DNA from 2 places in the Halobacillus sp. Marseille-Q1614 genome. Region 1 is predicted to be linked to the other one. Evidence: a T-box and tRNA genes for the amino acid it is inferred to sense, from the RefSeq annotation. Region 1 holds a T-box; the other holds one or more tRNA genes.

Region 1 (8,865 bases):
ATCGTTTACGGCGTGGACTACCAGGGTATCTAATCCTGTTTGCTACCCACGCTTTCGCACCTCAGCGTCAGAAACAGACCAGAGAGTCGCCTTCGCCACTGGTGTTCCTCCACATATCTACGCATTTCACCGCTACACGTGGAATTCCACTCTCCTCTTCTGTCCTCAAGTTCCCCAGTTTCCAATGACCCTCCACGGTTGAGCCGTGGGCTTTCACATCAGACTTAAGGAACCGCCTGCGCGCGCTTTACGCCCAATAATTCCGGACAACGCTTGCCCCCTACGTATTACCGCGGCTGCTGGCACGTAGTTAGCCGGGGCTTTCTCGCGAGGTACCGTCAAGGTACCGCTCTATTCGCACGGTACTTGTTCTTCCCTCGCAACAGAACTTTACGATCCGAAGACCTTCATCGTTCACGCGGCGTTGCTCCGTCAGACTTTCGTCCATTGCGGAAGATTCCCTACTGCTGCCTCCCGTAGGAGTCTGGGCCGTGTCTCAGTCCCAGTGTGGCCGATCACCCTCTCAGGTCGGCTACGCATCGTCGCCTTGGTGAGCCGTTACCTCACCAACTAGCTAATGCGCCGCGGGCCCATCTGTAAGCGATAGCTCAGAAAGCCATCTTTTACTCTTCCCTCATGCGAGGGAGGAGATTACCCGGCATTAGCCCCGGTTTCCCGGGGTTATTCCGGTCTTACAGGCAGGTTGCCCACGTGTTACTCACCCGTCCGCCGCTCATTCCACTAACGTCACCCCCGAAGGGGATCAGTTAGCTTCCTGCGCTCGACTTGCATGTATTAGGCACGCCGCCAGCGTTCGTCCTGAGCCAGGATCAAACTCTCCATAAAAGTAGTTTGACTTGCTCATTTGCACACCGAATGTGCTTGTTTGAATTCTCTCTATATAATAGAAAGAATAAATTGACGTACTGGTTGGTTCGTTCAGTTTTCAAAGATCAAATTGATAACAACTGCCTTGCGACAGTAAATAAATTCTAGCATAATTCGTGCGAATATGTCAATAAGATTAATAGATTTTTTGAATCTTTTATGACAATTAGATTGAAGCCGCTTTTGAAAAGTCAGCAACGTTATTAATATTACCAGCCTTAATGATTTAAGTCAACACTTTTTTATAAGTATTGATATTTTTAAATAGATCCATTTACAGAGCCTATAAAAAAGAATCAGCTTTTAAAAAGCTGATTCAAACGGCCTTAATATAATATACCGACTTGCCGCGTTTCCTCTTGATCATACGCGCTGCCAGCCGGGCCCCTCTTTTGTTATCTGTAACTAAAAGGATTTTTTTTGGACAATTAAATTTTCCTTTTAAAGCGCGGGGCAAATAATCCAGTGGTATATTTTCTGCTCCCGGATAAGGGGATCGATAAGCTGAAATATAGTCCCTAATATCGATGACACAAAAATCATCCGTTAATTGAGACTGTTCATCCACAGGTATTAAATTCTGCTTTTGATATACAGTTTTTGAAAAAAGAACTATAAAACCAATAACTAAAAGGATGGTCAATTCTAGCATTCCAGCGACTCCTCTAATTTAAAGTACAACTTCACCCTTCCAATCCAGCATTCCGCCTTTAAGGTTATTTACGTTATGAATACCCTTGGATTTCAGATACTCAGAAGCATTCATACTTCTTTTCCCTGAACGGCAGACCATCACATATTCTTCTTCAGGGTTTAGGCTGTCAGCAGCTTCAGGAATTCGGCCAAGCGGAATATGCGTCGCTGTTGGAATCATCCCTTGAGCTACTTCTTCATCTTCTCTCACATCTATAATCTTAAGGTCTTTATTTTCGTCTAACGCTTTCTGTAATTGCTCTGGAGTCATTACTTTTATTTCGCTCATTTAAAAATCTCCTCCTAATATAGGATTACTACGGTTAATTTTAATAAATTTCATGGGGGAGTCAAGAAATTGGCTTTGAAAAAGCCATCCTCACTAATAAAGAGGATGGCTTTTAAAGATTAGTGAAACTAATTAGCAACAATATTGACTAGTTTTCCAGGAACGGCGATTACTTTGCGGACCGTTTTTCCTTCGAGCCACTCTTGAACGCTTGGGTTCTCAAGAGCCGCTTTCTCTAAGTCTTCTTTTGAAGCATCCGGGTTCACCATCATTTTAGCTCTGACTTTACCCATGACCTGCACGACAATTTCGACTTCATCTTCTACCAGCTTAGACTCATCGTATGTCGGCCAAGTTTCGTAAGTGACGCTCTCTTCATGGCCTAATTGCTCCCACAGTTCTTCTGCAAGGTGTGGAGCCACAGGGGAAAGCAGTTTAACAAAACCTTCTACATAGGCTTTTGGCAGTTCATTGGCCTTATATCCTTCATTAATAAATACCATCATTTGAGAAATTCCTGTATTAAATCTGAGTTCTTCAAAGTTTTCCGTTACTTTTTGCACGGTTTGATGATACGTCTTCTCAAGTGTTTTATCATTGCTGTTTTCTACAATAGCACCGGACGGCTTGCCGTCTGTTACAAACAGACGCCATACTCGGTCAAGGAATCTTCTAGCTCCGTCGAGCCCGTTCGTTGACCAGGCGATAGAGGCTTCAAGAGGTCCCATGAACATTTCATACAAACGAAGAGTGTCGGCTCCATGAGTAAATACAATATCATCAGGGTTTACAACATTTCCTTTTGACTTACTCATTTTTTCATTGCCTTCTCCTAGAATCATGCCCTGGTTAAACAACTTTTGGAACGGCTCTTTTGTCGGAACTACTCTCGCATCGTAAAGGACCTTGTGCCAGAACCGTGCGTATAGAAGGTGAAGAACCGCATGTTCTGCTCCTCCAATATATACGTCAATCGGCAGCCATTTCTTCAGTTTATCGAAATCTGCAAAGGCTTCGTCATTGTGCGGATCAATATAACGAAGAAAATACCAGCAGCTTCCGGCCCACTGCGGCATCGTATTTGTTTCGCGGCGGCCTTTCAATCCAGTTTCAGGATCTGTGACATTTACCCATTCATCAATATTAGCTAAAGGAGATTCTCCTGTACCTGATGGTTTAATTTCCGTTGTTTTTGGAAGGGTAACAGGCAGTTCTTCCTCTGGTACCGCAGAGATCGAACCGTCTTCCCAGTGAATAATAGGAATTGGCTCTCCCCAGTATCTCTGGCGGCTGAACAGCCAGTCGCGCAGACGATACGTAGTTTTTCTCGTGCCTTTATTATTCTCTTCGAGCCACTTAATAGACTTTTCAATCGCTTCCTCTTTATCCAGTCCGTTCAGAATTCCTGAATTGATATGTTTGCCATCCCCTGTGTAAGCTTCTTCATCTACGTCTCCGCCTTCAAGGACGGCGATAATCGGCAAATCATATTTTGTGGCAAATTCGTAGTCGCGTTCATCATGGGCAGGAACAGCCATAATTGCTCCGCTTCCATATCCCATTAATACGTAATCAGCGACCCAGATCGGCAATTTATTTCCATCGATAGGGTTAATCGCATAAGATCCAGTAAATACACCTGTTTTATCTTTCGCTAAATCAGTTCGTTCAAGCTCACTCTTATTCTTTGCAGATTCTACGTACAGGTTCACTTCTTCTTTATGCTCATCCGTAACTATCTCACTTACTAAAGGATGCTCAGGAGACAGTACCGCATAAGTTGCACCGTATAAAGTGTCCGGGCGAGTAGTGAACACATCGAAGGAGGCGTGATGATGGGCTACATCAAAATTAATCTCAGCTCCTTCTGATTTACCAATCCAGTTGCGCTGCATATCTTTAATGCTCTCTGGCCAGTCCAGATCTTCTAAGTCTTCAAGCAGACGATCAGCATAAGCTGTAATCTTAAGCATCCACTGTTTCATCGGACGGCGCTCTACCGGGTGGCCGCCTCGTTCACTTTTACCATCAATAACTTCCTCGTTTGCTAACACTGTACCCAGAGCCGGGCACCAGTTCACAGGAACTTCATCAATATAAGCAAGGCCTTTTTCGTAAAGCTTTAAAAAGATCCACTGTGTCCATTTATAGTAGTTAGGATCGGTTGTATTCACTTCTCGATCCCAATCATAAGAGAAGCCAAGCTCCTGAATCTGTCTCTTAAAAGTACTGATATTCTGTGCTGTAAATTCTGCCGGGTCATTCCCTGTATCAAGAGCATACTGTTCAGCCGGAAGACCAAAAGCATCCCATCCGATCGGGTGAAGAACTTCATATCCCTGCATTCTCTTCATACGGGATAAAATATCTGTCGCTGTATAGCCTTCCGGGTGACCGACATGAAGTCCTGCCCCTGAAGGATAAGGAAACATATCTAATGCATAAAATTTCTCTTTATGAGAATCCGAGTTTGTTTTAAATGTTTCGTTTTGCAGCCAATAGGACTGCCATTTCTTTTCAATTTTCTTATGATCAAAAGCCATTGAAATTCCTCCTACTTCGAATAATAAAAAAAGCCACTCATCCCTAATAAAACTCAGGGACGAGAGACTTCTCCCGCGGTACCACCCAAATTAGCGCACTAAGACGCTCACTTAGAATGGATAACGGCCATTTACCGGAGGAAGCTATTTTAAAAATCACTTCCCCGACATCCAAGGTGAGTTCATATAAGGACAAGGACCGCTTTCACCAACCGCGGACTCTCTATATCTTGCACTCCTATTACTATTCCTTTTCAACGTCATTACATATCTACTCGTAATCTTAATGAAAGCCCCGGCCTTTGTCAAGCAATGGAAAAAGATGTTTATTCAAAACGAGGAAAAGGTAATTTAGTATATATCTTAATTCTAAGGAGGTCTAGTAGTCTTGAAGAAACCCATTCGAAAAACTGCCAGTGCGAAGGCTTCCTCTTATAAGACGAAGAAGACCCCAAAAAGAACCATCCAATCTGCGAAAAGTAATTATTTAAAAAGGTAAGGATATATTAAGAAGAAAAAAACCGCATAATAATGTGCGGTTTTCTTATGGGCAGACTTTTAGAATTGATTACATTCATGCTAAACTAACTTAGCCTGAATCATATTTTAAAGGAGCACTATTATAAATGAAACTAAAAAGAGTTATTCCTTTTGCACATGAACTTATGAAACTTTCCCTTGAAGAGGGTGACATAGCAATTGACGGCACTTGCGGCAATGGGCACGACACGGCTCTGCTTGGAAAGCTCGTCGGCAGCAGCGGCCATGTCTATGGATACGATGTTCAAAAGCAAGCCATTGATAACACGAACAATAAGCTGGAAAAACTAAATTTAAAAGATCGTGTTTCGCTTATTCATGACAGCCACCATAAAATAGAAGAAACAATTCCTAAAGAGCATCTTGAAAAATTAAAAGCTGCTATCTTTAACCTCGGATACCTGCCGGGCAGTGACAAAAAGGTGGTTACCAGCTCAGATGAGACGATAAGCGCCGTCTCTGCTATCCTTGAACACCTTCTTCCCGGCGGTATTGTTGTTTTAGTGGTTTATCACGGCCACCCAGGGGGAGCAGAAGAAAAAGAAGCAGTTCTTCAATATGCAGAAAGCTTAGAGCAAAAGAATTATCAGGTCATGCAATACGGGTTCATCAACCAAAAGAACAACCCGCCTTTCATCATTGCTATTGAAAAACTATAAGGCAGCTTTTATTCCTCTCAACCGATTGTACATTTTTGTATTTAAATAGAAGAACGTCGCTTTCTTGCCGCTAGCTTTAAGCATCGATCGTACAAAGCTTTTCGCATGCTGCATCGCCTTTACTTTACGATCGGCTAAATACATCCCGACTAACCCTTCATGAACCATCTCGTGAAACCCGCGATGAGGAAGGGACTGAATGGAGTGATTGGTCTGCTTTACAAAATAGACCAATCGCTCCTTCATCATTTCTTCATGATCATAATATGAGCAGAAGTTTAAATCTCCTTCTTCTTTATCCTCTTCCTGATCAATATAGTAATCCAGCAAAATATGGAGCCCCTGCATATATGGGAAATAGCTTTCCTCTATTCTTTGGGCCAATGATTCCTCCATCTCTCCCCCAAGTGCGTACGATACGAGGCAGAAGATCCCCAGCGTAGAGCCAGTACAGGCAGAAAATTCATACCACTTAAGGTTTGAGCACATGTCCTGATGAGTTTCAAACCAGCTCATTAACCGAGGAAGCCTCTCTTCTTCTTTTACATGCTTATGTACTTGAAGATCATTGTAAAGATAACCAAGCTTCGTCGTGTATTTTTCGGTGACTGCATAAGCCTCTGATTGCCGTAATACGTCTTGGCACGTTTTCACTAAATCCTGGAGGTAGTCCCCGTCGTTTTTTTCTTCACGAAAAGCATAATAATCCTTCAGCTCATTAGATGGAGTTAAGGCATCCGTCATTGATTGATGCAGCTGCCGAAAGTCCTGCGGATCCATGGACGTACTTCGGTCACAAAGATTATCTAAATAATCACTGATTGTCTGGTAGGCTACTATAAAACGAACCGCTTCACCTAGGTTCTCTCCAGCCAGCAAAGCATACACCCCTCCGCCTTCACAGTGAAAGGTTTTAGAATCTATACTGGCTAAGGCCTGCATACGAAGCTCCAGATCAGGAATACATTCCGCTTTTTTCTTCCAATAATTCAGCTCATGATGCACCCGTGGAAAAATGTCTTTATACACTTTAACCATTAATGGCACTGCACGTGTTGGAATCCTTACAGACACGACAATCTCTCCTTTACCTATTTCCTGCTGGACAATTGCTGTTCCATAAAATTAAGCATATACAAATAAGCCTGCTCCCATTCACCTTCATTAAAAAGCTCGTGATAAAATAAAGGCCACTCTTTATACATTTTTTCTTCCGTTTTTATTAAATGAAACCATTCATACGTTTTCTGTGCATCTACTATCACATCTTTCCCCGCCTGCATTACCAATAAAGGCAAGCCTGGAAAGCTGCCGGCATGCTTAAACGCTAACTGAATAGCTTTCTGAAATTCCCGGTACCACCTAACGGACACCTTTTTGAGCATGAGTTCATCTGTTTGATAGCTTTCAATAACCTCAGGATTATTTGTCACCATCTCCGGCTTTACAGGTGATGATACGAGCAGACCCGGACACACTTTGTTTAAAACTCTACCTGCAATCTCCATAGGTTTTGAAGCTCTCTGCCCGAGTCCAAGTGCCGGAGAAGACAAAATAACCCCATCCAGATGAGGCTGCAATTTTTGCATGAACCTTATAACAATCAAACCGCCCATGCTGTGGCCTAGTACAAATAAGGGGATTTCATCTTCAGCTTCATTTATCCATTCCATAACTTTATGTAGATAATCATCAAAAGACTTGATGTGTCCTCTTTTCCCTTCTGACTCGCCCTGACCCGGCAGATCGCCAGTAATCACACGATAACCGTCCTGCTCCAGTCTTTCGATCACATGAGAGTAGCGCTTTGAATGTTCAAAAGCGCCATGAACAATAATAACCGTTGCTTTTGGACGCAACATTTAATCGTTCCCCCTGCCATTTGCTATACTAAAACTACCTATTATTATAAGGGGGATATCGATGATTTGCGAATATAATGGAAAATTCCCGCAAATTGATTCTTCTGTATTTGTTGCAGAGGATGCTGTCATTACGGGAGAAGTAAGTATTGATGAAGAATCAAGCATATGGTTTAAAACCGTCATTCGGGGAGACGTGGCCCCTGTAAGAATCGGACGCCAGGTGAACATACAGGATTTAAGCATGCTGCACCAGAGCCCGAACCGCCCGCTGATTATTGAAGATGGAGTAACGGTCGGCCATCAGGTGACCCTGCATTCCGCCCATATAAAAAAGAATGCGCTTATTGGAATGGGTTCTTTAATACTAGACGGAGCTGAAATTGGAGAACAGGCGTTTATCGGAGCGGGAAGCCTTGTACCTCCTGGTAAAAAGATCCCTCCGCGCACCCTTGCGTTAGGCCGGCCCGCCAAAGTTGTAAGAGAGTTAACAGCAGAAGATTACAAAGAGCTGGACCGAATCAGGAAATCTTATGTAGAAAAAGGACAAGCTTATAAAAAACTTCAGAGCTAAATAAAAAGCCGTTACCCTTTATTCGGGTAACGGCTTTTCTTCTTTTCGCGGACTCTAGTTAAGGCCTAAGCGATCTTTTAACTGCTCCGCTTTATCTGTTCTTTCCCAAGGGAACTCTACATCTGTACGTCCGAAATGGCCGTAAGCAGCAGTTTGGCGGTAGATCGGACGGCGAAGATCAAGCATTTTAATAATGCCGGCTGGACGAAGATCGAACAGTTCACGTACAACTTCTACCAGCTTCTCTTCTTCTACTTGACCTGTTCCATTTGTATTAATAGAAATGGAAACAGGCTGTGCCACTCCAATAGCATAGGCAAGCTGAACTTCACATGAATCAGCTAATCCGGCAGCTACGATATTCTTAGCAACATAACGAGCCGCATAAGCAGCTGAACGGTCAACTTTCGTCGCGTCCTTACCGCTGAATGCGCCTCCGCCGTGACGGGCATAGCCTCCATAAGTGTCTACAATGATCTTACGTCCGGTTAAGCCTGCATCCCCTTGAGGACCTCCAATTACGAAACGGCCTGTTGGATTAATAAAGTATTTCGTCTTATCATCAATGAGTTGAGACGGTACAACCGGAACAATCACTTGCTCATGAAGATCTTTCTGGATTTGTTCCAGTGTGACCTCTTCAGCGTGCTGAGTAGATATTACAATTGTATCTACACGAATGGGCTTGTCATTTTCGTCATATTCTATAGTTACCTGAGTTTTTCCATCCGGACGCAGGTAATCCAGAGTTCCATCATTGCGAACATCTGAGAGGCGCTTGGCCAGCTTGTGAGCGAGGGAAATTGGAAGAGGCATT
Region 2 (8,865 bases), 2.2 Mb from region 1:
CTTTCCGCTCAGGAAACAGTAGAGCAGGTGTACAAGCATTTTGAGAGGCTGCAGGATTTTTATTTGCGTGACGATTTTACTTTAATAATTTTGAAGAGGAAGGTTTAAAATAAAGGTGCACCGGGTACTTTTATTCTACTGGACTTTTTTAAGTTACAAGGGGAGGCATATGAGATGAACTTAACTATCGACGTTACGAATAAAGAAAAAATCGCCACAGTGGCGCTATCTGGGGAAGTGGATGCCTTTACAGCACCTAAGCTGAAAGACACTCTTTTACCCCTTACAAAAGAAGAAGGCCAAACAGTTGAAGTAGACCTTCAGGATGTAAACTATATGGATTCTACAGGGCTTGGAGTTTTCATCAGCGCTCTTAAGTCTACAAAGGAGCACAACACTTCTTTACAGCTTATTAACATGCAGGACCGAGTATACCGTTTGTTTAAAATCACTGGGTTAACCGAGATTATGGACATTGATAATAAAGTACAAGGTGGAATGTAATCATGGAACCATTTGATTTTGTAGAGGTTAAAGTTCCTGCTAAAGCTGAATATGTTGGTGTTGTCCGCTTAAGCACCTCTGGAATTGCAAACCGTATGGGGTTTGGCTATGAGGAAATTGAAGATCTTAAAGTAGCGATTTCTGAAGCGATCACAAATGCTGTGAAGCACGCATATAAGGAAACAGGCGAAGGTGAGATTACTATTGGCTTTGGAATTTATAAAGACCGCCTGGAAGTAATGGTTGCCGACCATGGTGGAAGCTTTAACCTTGGTGAAATTAAAGAGGATATCGGACCGTACAAACATAATGACGATATCGGCGAACTGCGGGAAGGCGGGTTTGGCCTATTCCTAATTGACGCATTAATGGATAAAGTAGAAATCAACAGCAAATACGGCGTTATTGTCCTGATGACAAAATACCTTCAGGAAAATGAGGTGGGTCAAGATGGCGACCAGATCTCAACATCATAATGATGAGGTTTACGAGTGGATCGCGTATTTACAAGAAAATCCTAAAGATGAAGAAATTCAAGAAAAAGTTGTCTTAACCTATAATGATTTAGTGGAGTCCATCGCCCGTAAATATTCAAAAAACAGTACGATTCATGAGGATCTGGTGCAAGTCGGAATGCTTGGTCTGCTGGCCGCTATCCGCCGCTATGACCCGGAGTTCGGGAAGTCCTTTGAGTCCTTTGCGATTCCGACGATCATCGGGGAGATTAAACGATTTATCAGAGATAAAACGTGGAGTGTCCATGTTCCCCGGCGCATTAAAGAACTAGGACCTAAGATTAAGAAAGCCGCAGAAGAACTGACCAGTGACCTGCAGCGGTCTCCTTCGGTATTGGAAATCGCTGATTATATCGGGGTTTCTGAAGAAGATGTCCTGGAGACGATGGAGATGGGCAAAAGTTATAAGGCTCTTTCCGTGGATCGTAAAATCGAAGCCGATTCTGATGGAAGCACTGTGACGATTCTTGATCTTATCGGAAATCCTGAAGGCGGCTATGATCAAATCGATCAGAAAATGCTCCTTCAAAAAGTGCTGCCGATACTTAGTGAACGTGAACAGGAAATTCTGCAGTGCACCTATTTTGAGAACTTGAGCCAAAAAGATACCGGGGAGAGGCTCGGTATTTCACAAATGCATGTTTCTCGCCTTCAGCGCCGAGCTCTTCGTAAACTAAAAGAAGCCTTACAGGCAGAATCCGTCGAGGCATTTTAAGTGAACACTGGTGCAGCGGCAAAAGTAGCTGTCTCCATTTATCAGAAAGCCAAAAAAGGAAATTACTTTTGTGGAGATAGTTATTACTACAAGGAAACCGATGAGAAGTTTGTTTGTGCTATTGCTGACGGTTTAGGCAGCGGAGAGCTGGCGAAGGATTCTTCACAGGCCGTAATGGACGTGATCGAGAAATATCCGGATTTGGAAATTGAGTCAATTATTACGAAATGCAATAATGCTTTGCTCGGCAAACGCGGGGTAGTGCTAGGCATACTTAATATCGACTTCAAGGAGCAGACCTATTCTTACTCTTCCATAGGGAATATCGGCATTATTATCATTGATCAGGATGGTAATAGAAGCCGGAACATTCCTCTTGCTGGTTATCTTGCAGGGTATCCGAGAAAGCTGAGAGTGAGCCGGGGTAAGGCAGAACGAGGGATGATGTTTCTTATGTTTTCTGACGGAGTACAAGATCGGAAATTATCGGCGAAGCATATCAGCTCAAAAAATATAGATGTGATGACTCAACAGTATAAAGAGCTTTATGGCAAAAGCATTGATGACGATACGACACTCATCGCCATGAAGTATAAATAAAGGGACCTTATTCTAAGAAAAATCATGAATAAGGTCCCTTATTAAGTGTGCGATGTTTGATACAATAAAGAGTAGACCTAGTTATTGAGGAGGACTTGTTTTGAGTGAAAACCAGGACCATATTCAGTTAGTGGCAAAAGAAACCGGGATTGCCGTAAAGCCTATACAGCAAGTGATTCAATTATTAGCAGATGGGAACACGGTTCCGTTTATTGCCCGCTACCGAAAAGAGTTAACGGGAGGATTAGACGAAGTTCAGATAAAAACGATAGAAGATCAGTGGAACTATGTAGAGAACCTCTCCCAGCGAAAAGAAGAAGTAACCCGGCTGATAGATGAGCAGGGAAAATTAACAGAGGAACTAAAAGAAGAAATCGAAAACGCGGCTAAACTGCAGAAAGTGGAAGACCTATACCGGCCGTATAAGCAAAAGAGAAGAACCCGAGCTACGGCAGCCAAGGAAAAAGGACTCGAGCCTTTAGCTTTAAAAGTATGGGAGCAAAAGCCTTTTGACTATGAAGCAGAAGCGAAAGAGTTTTTCTCCGAAGAACACGAGTTACATACCGTTGAAGAGGTAACTGCCGGCGTGAACGATATTTTAGCCGAGTGGATTTCTGATGATCCTCAATATCGCGAGAATATAAGACAAAAGACTTTCCATTCAGGTACAATTGAAGCCAAAGAGAAGGATAAAGAAAAAGACGAAAAGTCGATTTTTGAAATGTACTATGAATATCAGGAACCGATTCGCTCCATTGTTTCTCACCGCATCCTGGCTTTAAACCGAGGGGAAAAGGAAGATGTGCTAAAAGTAACGATTAACCCGCCGCAGGACAGCATTATTGATTACTTGAAAAACAAAGTAATTAAGCCATCAGCGGATGCCAAGCTTCGTGAATTACTGGAGATGGCGATTGAAGACAGCTATAAACGTCTTATCCAGCCTTCAGTTGAAAGGGAAATTCGTAATTCGTTATCAGAAACAGCGGAAGAACAGGCGATCGAAGTATTTTCCAGCAACTTAAAGAGCCTGCTGCTTCAGCCGCCGTTAAAAGGCAAGGTTGTCCTGGGAGTCGATCCTGCCTACCGAACAGGATGTAAGCTCGCTGTCATTGATGAAACAGGAAAAGTACTCGATATTTCTGTTATTTACCCAACTCCTCCAAAGAATGATGTAAAAGGTGCCGAGAAAACGATTAAAGGCTATTTTGATAAATATCCGATAGAGCTGATTGCTGTCGGAAATGGAACAGCTTCAAGAGAAACCGAGCAGTTTATCGCCAATATGATTCAGTCATATGATTTTAAAGCAGCTTATATGATCGTTAACGAAGCGGGGGCAAGTGTATATTCAGCTTCCAAGCTCGCCCGTGAAGAGTTTCCGGAATTGAAGGTTGAAGAGCGAAGCGCCGTATCCATCGCCCGACGCGTCCAAGACCCGCTGGCAGAACTCGTGAAAATTGATCCGAAATCGATCGGTGTCGGGCAGTATCAGCACGACGTTACGCAGAAGAAGCTCAACGAATCCCTTACCTTTGTCGTAGAAACGGCCGTAAACCAGGTAGGAGTAAATGTGAACACGGCTTCGCCATCACTTCTTCAATATGTATCCGGCTTAAGTAAAGCCGTAGCGAATAACGTCATTAAGAAAAGAGAAGAAGTCGGTAAATTTACAAGCCGCAGGCAGCTTAAGGACATTCCGCGTCTCGGCGCCAAAACGTTTGAGCAGAGTATCGGTTTCCTTCGTGTATTAGAAGGAGAAGAGCCGTTGGATAAAACATCGATCCACCCGGAATCTTATAAAGCCGCTTACTCATTACTAAAAGAAATCAATGCTTCCCCAAGCGATTTAGGAAATCAAGAGGTCAGGGAAAAGCTGTCAGGACTCAATTTATCAGAGATGGCTGAAAAGCTTGGAACAGGAGAGCCTACCTTGAAGGATATTGTAAAGGCACTGGCCGAACCAGGCCGTGACCCAAGGGATGACCTGCCGAAGCCATTGTTAAAAACAAATGTATTATCGATGGAAGACTTAGAGCAGGGAATGGAATTAGAGGGGACCGTTCGAAATGTTGTCGATTTTGGAGTATTTGTGGATATCGGCGTAAAACAGGATGGGCTCGTTCACATTTCCAAGCTTTCCAATAAGTTCGTTAAGCACCCAATGGACGTCGTATCCGTCGGTGATGTCGTCACCGTATGGGTGGATAATGTAGACGCCCAAAAACAGCGGATCGCGCTGACTATGGTGAACAAATAATCATACCTGCCTGGGAGACACCACGTCTTCCGGGCTTTTTTATTTTAAACGACGTCGGTAAAAATACCAGCACTGATTTAACATTTTAATCTGATACTTATCCTTATTTAAAAATGCATTGGACATTTGCTTCTGTAACCAACGAGGCACAGAAATCTCCTCCCTTTGAAATTAGGAATCATCCCATTTATAATAAGTTATGCGTAAAAGAAGAAGGATGTGTCACCATGACGATGTCAGAAAAGCAGCTGCATGAATGGACAAACCAGATATCCCTCGATTTTTTTGGGAAGCCATTTATTGATCGTGTAACCATTAACCCCAGACTTCGCACAACAGGCGGACGGTATATTCCTTCTAAACGAGTTATCGAGCTCAACGGAAAATATTTAAAAGAGCTGGGCGAAGAGGAATTCCAGGGCATCATAAAGCATGAACTCTGTCATTATCATCTTCATATAGAAGGAAAAGGCTTTTCGCATGGGGATCAATCTTTTAAAGAACTGCTGAAAAAAACAGGGTCGCCGCGGTACTGTAAACCGCTGCCTTCTGATCTGGATAAAACACTCATATATAAATGCACAGACTGCGGACAAAGCTATAGAAGGAAGAGGAAGATCGATACGTCCCGCTATGTTTGCGGAAAATGTAGAGGAAAGTTAAAAAAACAGTAAAAATCCATTGACGAAATATGTAGTCCATGTTAAATTAAATAAGCCCTGAACAAAGGGGAGTGAAGAGCAGACAAGCTGCTTTAAATTACATAAAAAATAATATTGACACAAGCCTATAAATGTTATATTATATATAACGTCGCTGACATTGTCAGTTTGAAATTTATTCCACAGTAGCTCAGTGGTAGAGCAATCGGCTGTTAACCGATCGGTCGTAGGTTCAAATCCTACCTGTGGAGCCATTACGGAGAAGTACTCAAGTGGCTGAAGAGGCGCCCCTGCTAAGGGTGTAGGTCGCGCAAGCGGCGCGAGGGTTCAAATCCCTCCTTCTCCGCCATTTTTTATTGTTCTAAACGGCCCGTTGGTCAAGCGGTTAAGACACCGCCCTTTCACGGCGGTAACACGGGTTCGAATCCCGTACGGGTCACTTTCATACATACACTTCAGGTCCGGGTCCGGTAGTTCAGTTGGTTAGAATGCCTGCCTGTCACGCAGGAGGTCGCGGGTTCGAGTCCCGTCCGGACCGCCATTTAGTTGGGCCATAGCCAAGCGGTAAGGCAACGGTTTTTGGTACCGTCATGCGCTGGTTCGAATCCAGCTGGCCCAGCCATTTTGTGTGTGAAAAGGGTTGACAAACCTTTTGAGAAGTTATATGATATTCCTTGTGCTTCAAACAAAGCATAACTAAATATTCTCAAGCTGTTACGAAATTATTTCTTTTATTAAGAGCCATTAGCTCAGTTGGTAGAGCATCTGACTTTTAATCAGAGGGTCGGAGGTTCGAGCCCTCCATGGCTCACCATTTTCTTGCGGGTGTGGTGGAATTGGCAGACACGCTAGATTTAGGATCTAGTGCTTCACGGCGTGGGGGTTCAAGTCCCTCCACCCGCACTTAGTAATTAGCTTTTGCAAATTGCTTGATCAATTAGCGGTCGTGGCGGAATCGGCAGACGCGCTAGGTTGAGGGCCTAGTGGGGGCAACCCCGTGGAGGTTCAAGTCCTCTCGGCCGCACTAAGCTTTTTCAAAAAAAGTATTGCAATTCAAGCTGGAGCATGATATATTAGAATATGTCGCTTCAAAAGGCGCCCGTAGCTCAATTGGATAGAGCGTCTGACTACGGATCAGAAGGTTAGGGGTTCGACTCCTCTCGGGCGCGCCATTTACTTACGGGAAGTAGCTCAGCTTGGTAGAGCACTTGGTTTGGGACCAAGGGGTCGCAGGTTCGAATCCTGTCTTCCCGACCATGAGAGTTCTATCATAACGCTGGAAATCTACTTATCACTTAATTTAATATTGCGGGTGTAGTTTAGTGGTAAAACCTCAGCCTTCCAAGCTGATGATGAGGGTTCGATTCCCTTCACCCGCTCCATTATAAGCTGTTGAATGCCATTTGGGGCCTGTAGCTCAGCTGGTTAGAGCGCACGCCTGATAAGCGTGAGGTCGGTGGTTCGAGTCCACTCAGGCCCACCATTAAGCATTTTGATCTTTGAAAACTGAACGAACCAACCAGTACGTCAATTTATTCTTTCTATTATATAGAGAGAATTCAAACAAGCACATTCGGTGTGCAAATGAGCAAGTCAAACTACTTTTATGGAGAGTTTGATCCTGGCTCAGGACGAACGCTGGCGGCGTGCCTAATACATGCAAGTCGAGCGCAGGAAGCTAACTGATCCCCTTCGGGGGTGACGTTAGTGGAATGAGCGGCGGACGGGTGAGTAACACGTGGGCAACCTGCCTGTAAGACCGGAATAACCCCGGGAAACCGGGGCTAATGCCGGGTAATCTCCTCCCTCGCATGAGGGAAGAGTAAAAGATGGCTTTCTGAGCTATCGCTTACAGATGGGCCCGCGGCGCATTAGCTAGTTGGTGAGGTAACGGCTCACCAAGGCGACGATGCGTAGCCGACCTGAGAGGGTGATCGGCCACACTGGGACTGAGACACGGCCCAGACTCCTACGGGAGGCAGCAGTAGGGAATCTTCCGCAATGGACGAAAGTCTGACGGAGCAACGCCGCGTGAACGATGAAGGTCTTCGGATCGTAAAGTTCTGTTGCGAGGGAAGAACAAGTACCGTGCGAATAGAGCGGTACCTTGACGGTACCTCGCGAGAAAGCCCCGGCTAACTACGTGCCAGCAGCCGCGGTAATACGTAGGGGGCAAGCGTTGTCCGGAATTATTGGGCGTAAAGCGCGCGCAGGCGGTTCCTTAAGTCTGATGTGAAAGCCCACGGCTCAACCGTGGAGGGTCATTGGAAACTGGGGAACTTGAGGACAGAAGAGGAGAGTGGAATTCCACGTGTAGCGGTGAAATGCGTAGATATGTGGAGGAACACCAGTGGCGAAGGCGACTCTCTGGTCTGTTTCTGACGCTGAGGTGCGAAAGCGTGGGTAGCAAACAGGATTAGATACCCTGGTAGTCCACGCCGTAAACGATGAGTGCTAGGTGTTAGGGGGCTTCCACCCCTTAGTGCTGAAGTTAACGCATTAAGCACTCCGCCTGGGGAGTACGGCCGCAAGGCTGAAACTCAAAGGAATTGACGGGGGCCCGCACAAGCGGTGGAGCATGTGGTTTAATTCGAAGCAACGCGAAGAACCTTACCAGGTCTTGACATCCTTGGACCACCCTAGAGATAGGGTCTTCCCTTCGGGGACCAAGTGACAGGTGGTGCATGGTTGTCGTCAGCTCGTGTCGTGAGATGTTGGGTTAAGTCCCGCAACGAGCGCAACCCCTAATCTTAGTTGCCAGCATTGAGTTGGGCACTCTAAGGTGACTGCCGGTGACAAACCGGAGGAAGGCGGGGATGACGTCAAATCATCATGCCCCTTATGACCTGGGCTACACACGTGCTACAATGGATGGTACAAAGGGCAGCGAAGCCGCGAGGTGTAGCAAATCCCATAAAACCATTCTCAGTTCGGATTGCAGGCTGCAACTCGCCTGCATGAAGCCGGAATCGCTAGTAATCGCGGATCAGAATGCCGCGGTGAATACGTTCCCGGGCCTTGTACACACCGCCCGTCACACCACGAGAGTTGGCAACACCCGAAGTCGGTGAGGTAACCTTTATGGAGCCAGCCGCCGAAGGTGGGGCCAATGATTGGGGTGAAGTCGTAACAAGGTAGCCGTATCGGAAGGTGCGGCTGGATCACCTCCTTTCTAAGGATAAAAGGAACGGCTTTTTAGCCGTCTCCTTCGGAGGACGTACATGGTTGGTTGTTCAGTTTTGAGAGATCAAAGGATCTTCTCAATGTGAACCTTGAAAACTGGATAAGATTTGACAAGACATCAAACCAAAGTAAGAAACGTCTTTTCACGACGATTTAAAAGTTAAGTGAATAAGGGCGCACGGTGGATGCCTTGGCACTAGGAGCCGATGAAGGACGGGACTAACACCGAAATGCCTGGGGGAGCTGTAAGTAAGCTTTGATCCCAGGATCTCCGAATGGGGAAACCCGCTGTTCGTAATGGAACAGTATCCATAACTGAATACATAGGTTATGGAAGGCAGACCCGGGGAACTGAAACATCTCATTACCCGGAGGAAGAGAAAGCAAACGCGATTTCCCAAGTAGCGGCGAGCGAAACGGAATCAG

What was found. The T-box of region 1 lies ahead of leuS (leucine--tRNA ligase). A T-box ahead of a tRNA ligase gene usually reads a tRNA of that ligase, here a tRNA-Leu.
Region 2: it encodes a tRNA-Leu, which carries the amino acid that the T-box ahead of leuS (leucine--tRNA ligase) is inferred to sense. The anticodon was not compared.

The regions. Positions count from the first base shown of each region.
Region 1 is NZ_CADDWH010000001.1:655,946-664,810, reverse strand. It holds rRNA gene HUS26_RS03255 (16S ribosomal RNA) at 1-846, opposite strand, end outside; gene HUS26_RS03250 (rhodanese-like domain-containing protein) at 1,205-1,540, opposite strand; gene HUS26_RS03245 (rhodanese-like domain-containing protein) at 1,559-1,870, opposite strand; gene leuS (leucine--tRNA ligase) at 1,999-4,413, opposite strand; T-box leader at 4,466-4,680, opposite strand; gene HUS26_RS03235 (class I SAM-dependent methyltransferase) at 5,040-5,612, shown strand; gene HUS26_RS03230 (tetraprenyl-beta-curcumene synthase family protein) at 5,607-6,650, opposite strand; gene HUS26_RS03225 (alpha/beta hydrolase) at 6,704-7,474, opposite strand; gene HUS26_RS03220 (gamma carbonic anhydrase family protein) at 7,536-8,048, shown strand; gene metK (methionine adenosyltransferase) at 8,103-8,865, opposite strand, start outside.
Region 2 is NZ_CADDWH010000001.1:2,847,208-2,856,072, reverse strand. It holds gene HUS26_RS14210 (PP2C family protein-serine/threonine phosphatase) at 1-108, shown strand, start outside; gene HUS26_RS14205 (STAS domain-containing protein) at 175-504, shown strand; gene rsbW (anti-sigma B factor RsbW) at 507-980, shown strand; gene sigB (RNA polymerase sigma factor SigB) at 955-1,734, shown strand; gene HUS26_RS14190 (SpoIIE family protein phosphatase) at 1,735-2,334, shown strand; gene HUS26_RS14185 (Tex family protein) at 2,435-4,594, shown strand; gene cmpA (cortex morphogenetic protein CmpA) at 4,634-4,744, opposite strand; gene HUS26_RS14175 (SprT family protein) at 4,822-5,268, shown strand; tRNA gene HUS26_RS14170 (tRNA-Asn) at 5,436-5,510, shown strand; tRNA gene HUS26_RS14165 (tRNA-Ser) at 5,515-5,605, shown strand; tRNA gene HUS26_RS14160 (tRNA-Glu) at 5,624-5,695, shown strand; tRNA gene HUS26_RS14155 (tRNA-Asp) at 5,721-5,797, shown strand; tRNA gene HUS26_RS14150 (tRNA-Gln) at 5,804-5,878, shown strand; tRNA gene HUS26_RS14145 (tRNA-Lys) at 5,995-6,070, shown strand; tRNA gene HUS26_RS14140 (tRNA-Leu) at 6,078-6,159, shown strand; tRNA gene HUS26_RS14135 (tRNA-Leu) at 6,197-6,280, shown strand; tRNA gene HUS26_RS14130 (tRNA-Arg) at 6,352-6,428, shown strand; tRNA gene HUS26_RS14125 (tRNA-Pro) at 6,437-6,513, shown strand; tRNA gene HUS26_RS14120 (tRNA-Gly) at 6,565-6,638, shown strand; tRNA gene HUS26_RS14115 (tRNA-Ile) at 6,663-6,739, shown strand; rRNA gene HUS26_RS14110 (16S ribosomal RNA) at 6,860-8,428, shown strand; rRNA gene HUS26_RS14105 (23S ribosomal RNA) at 8,598-8,865, shown strand, end outside.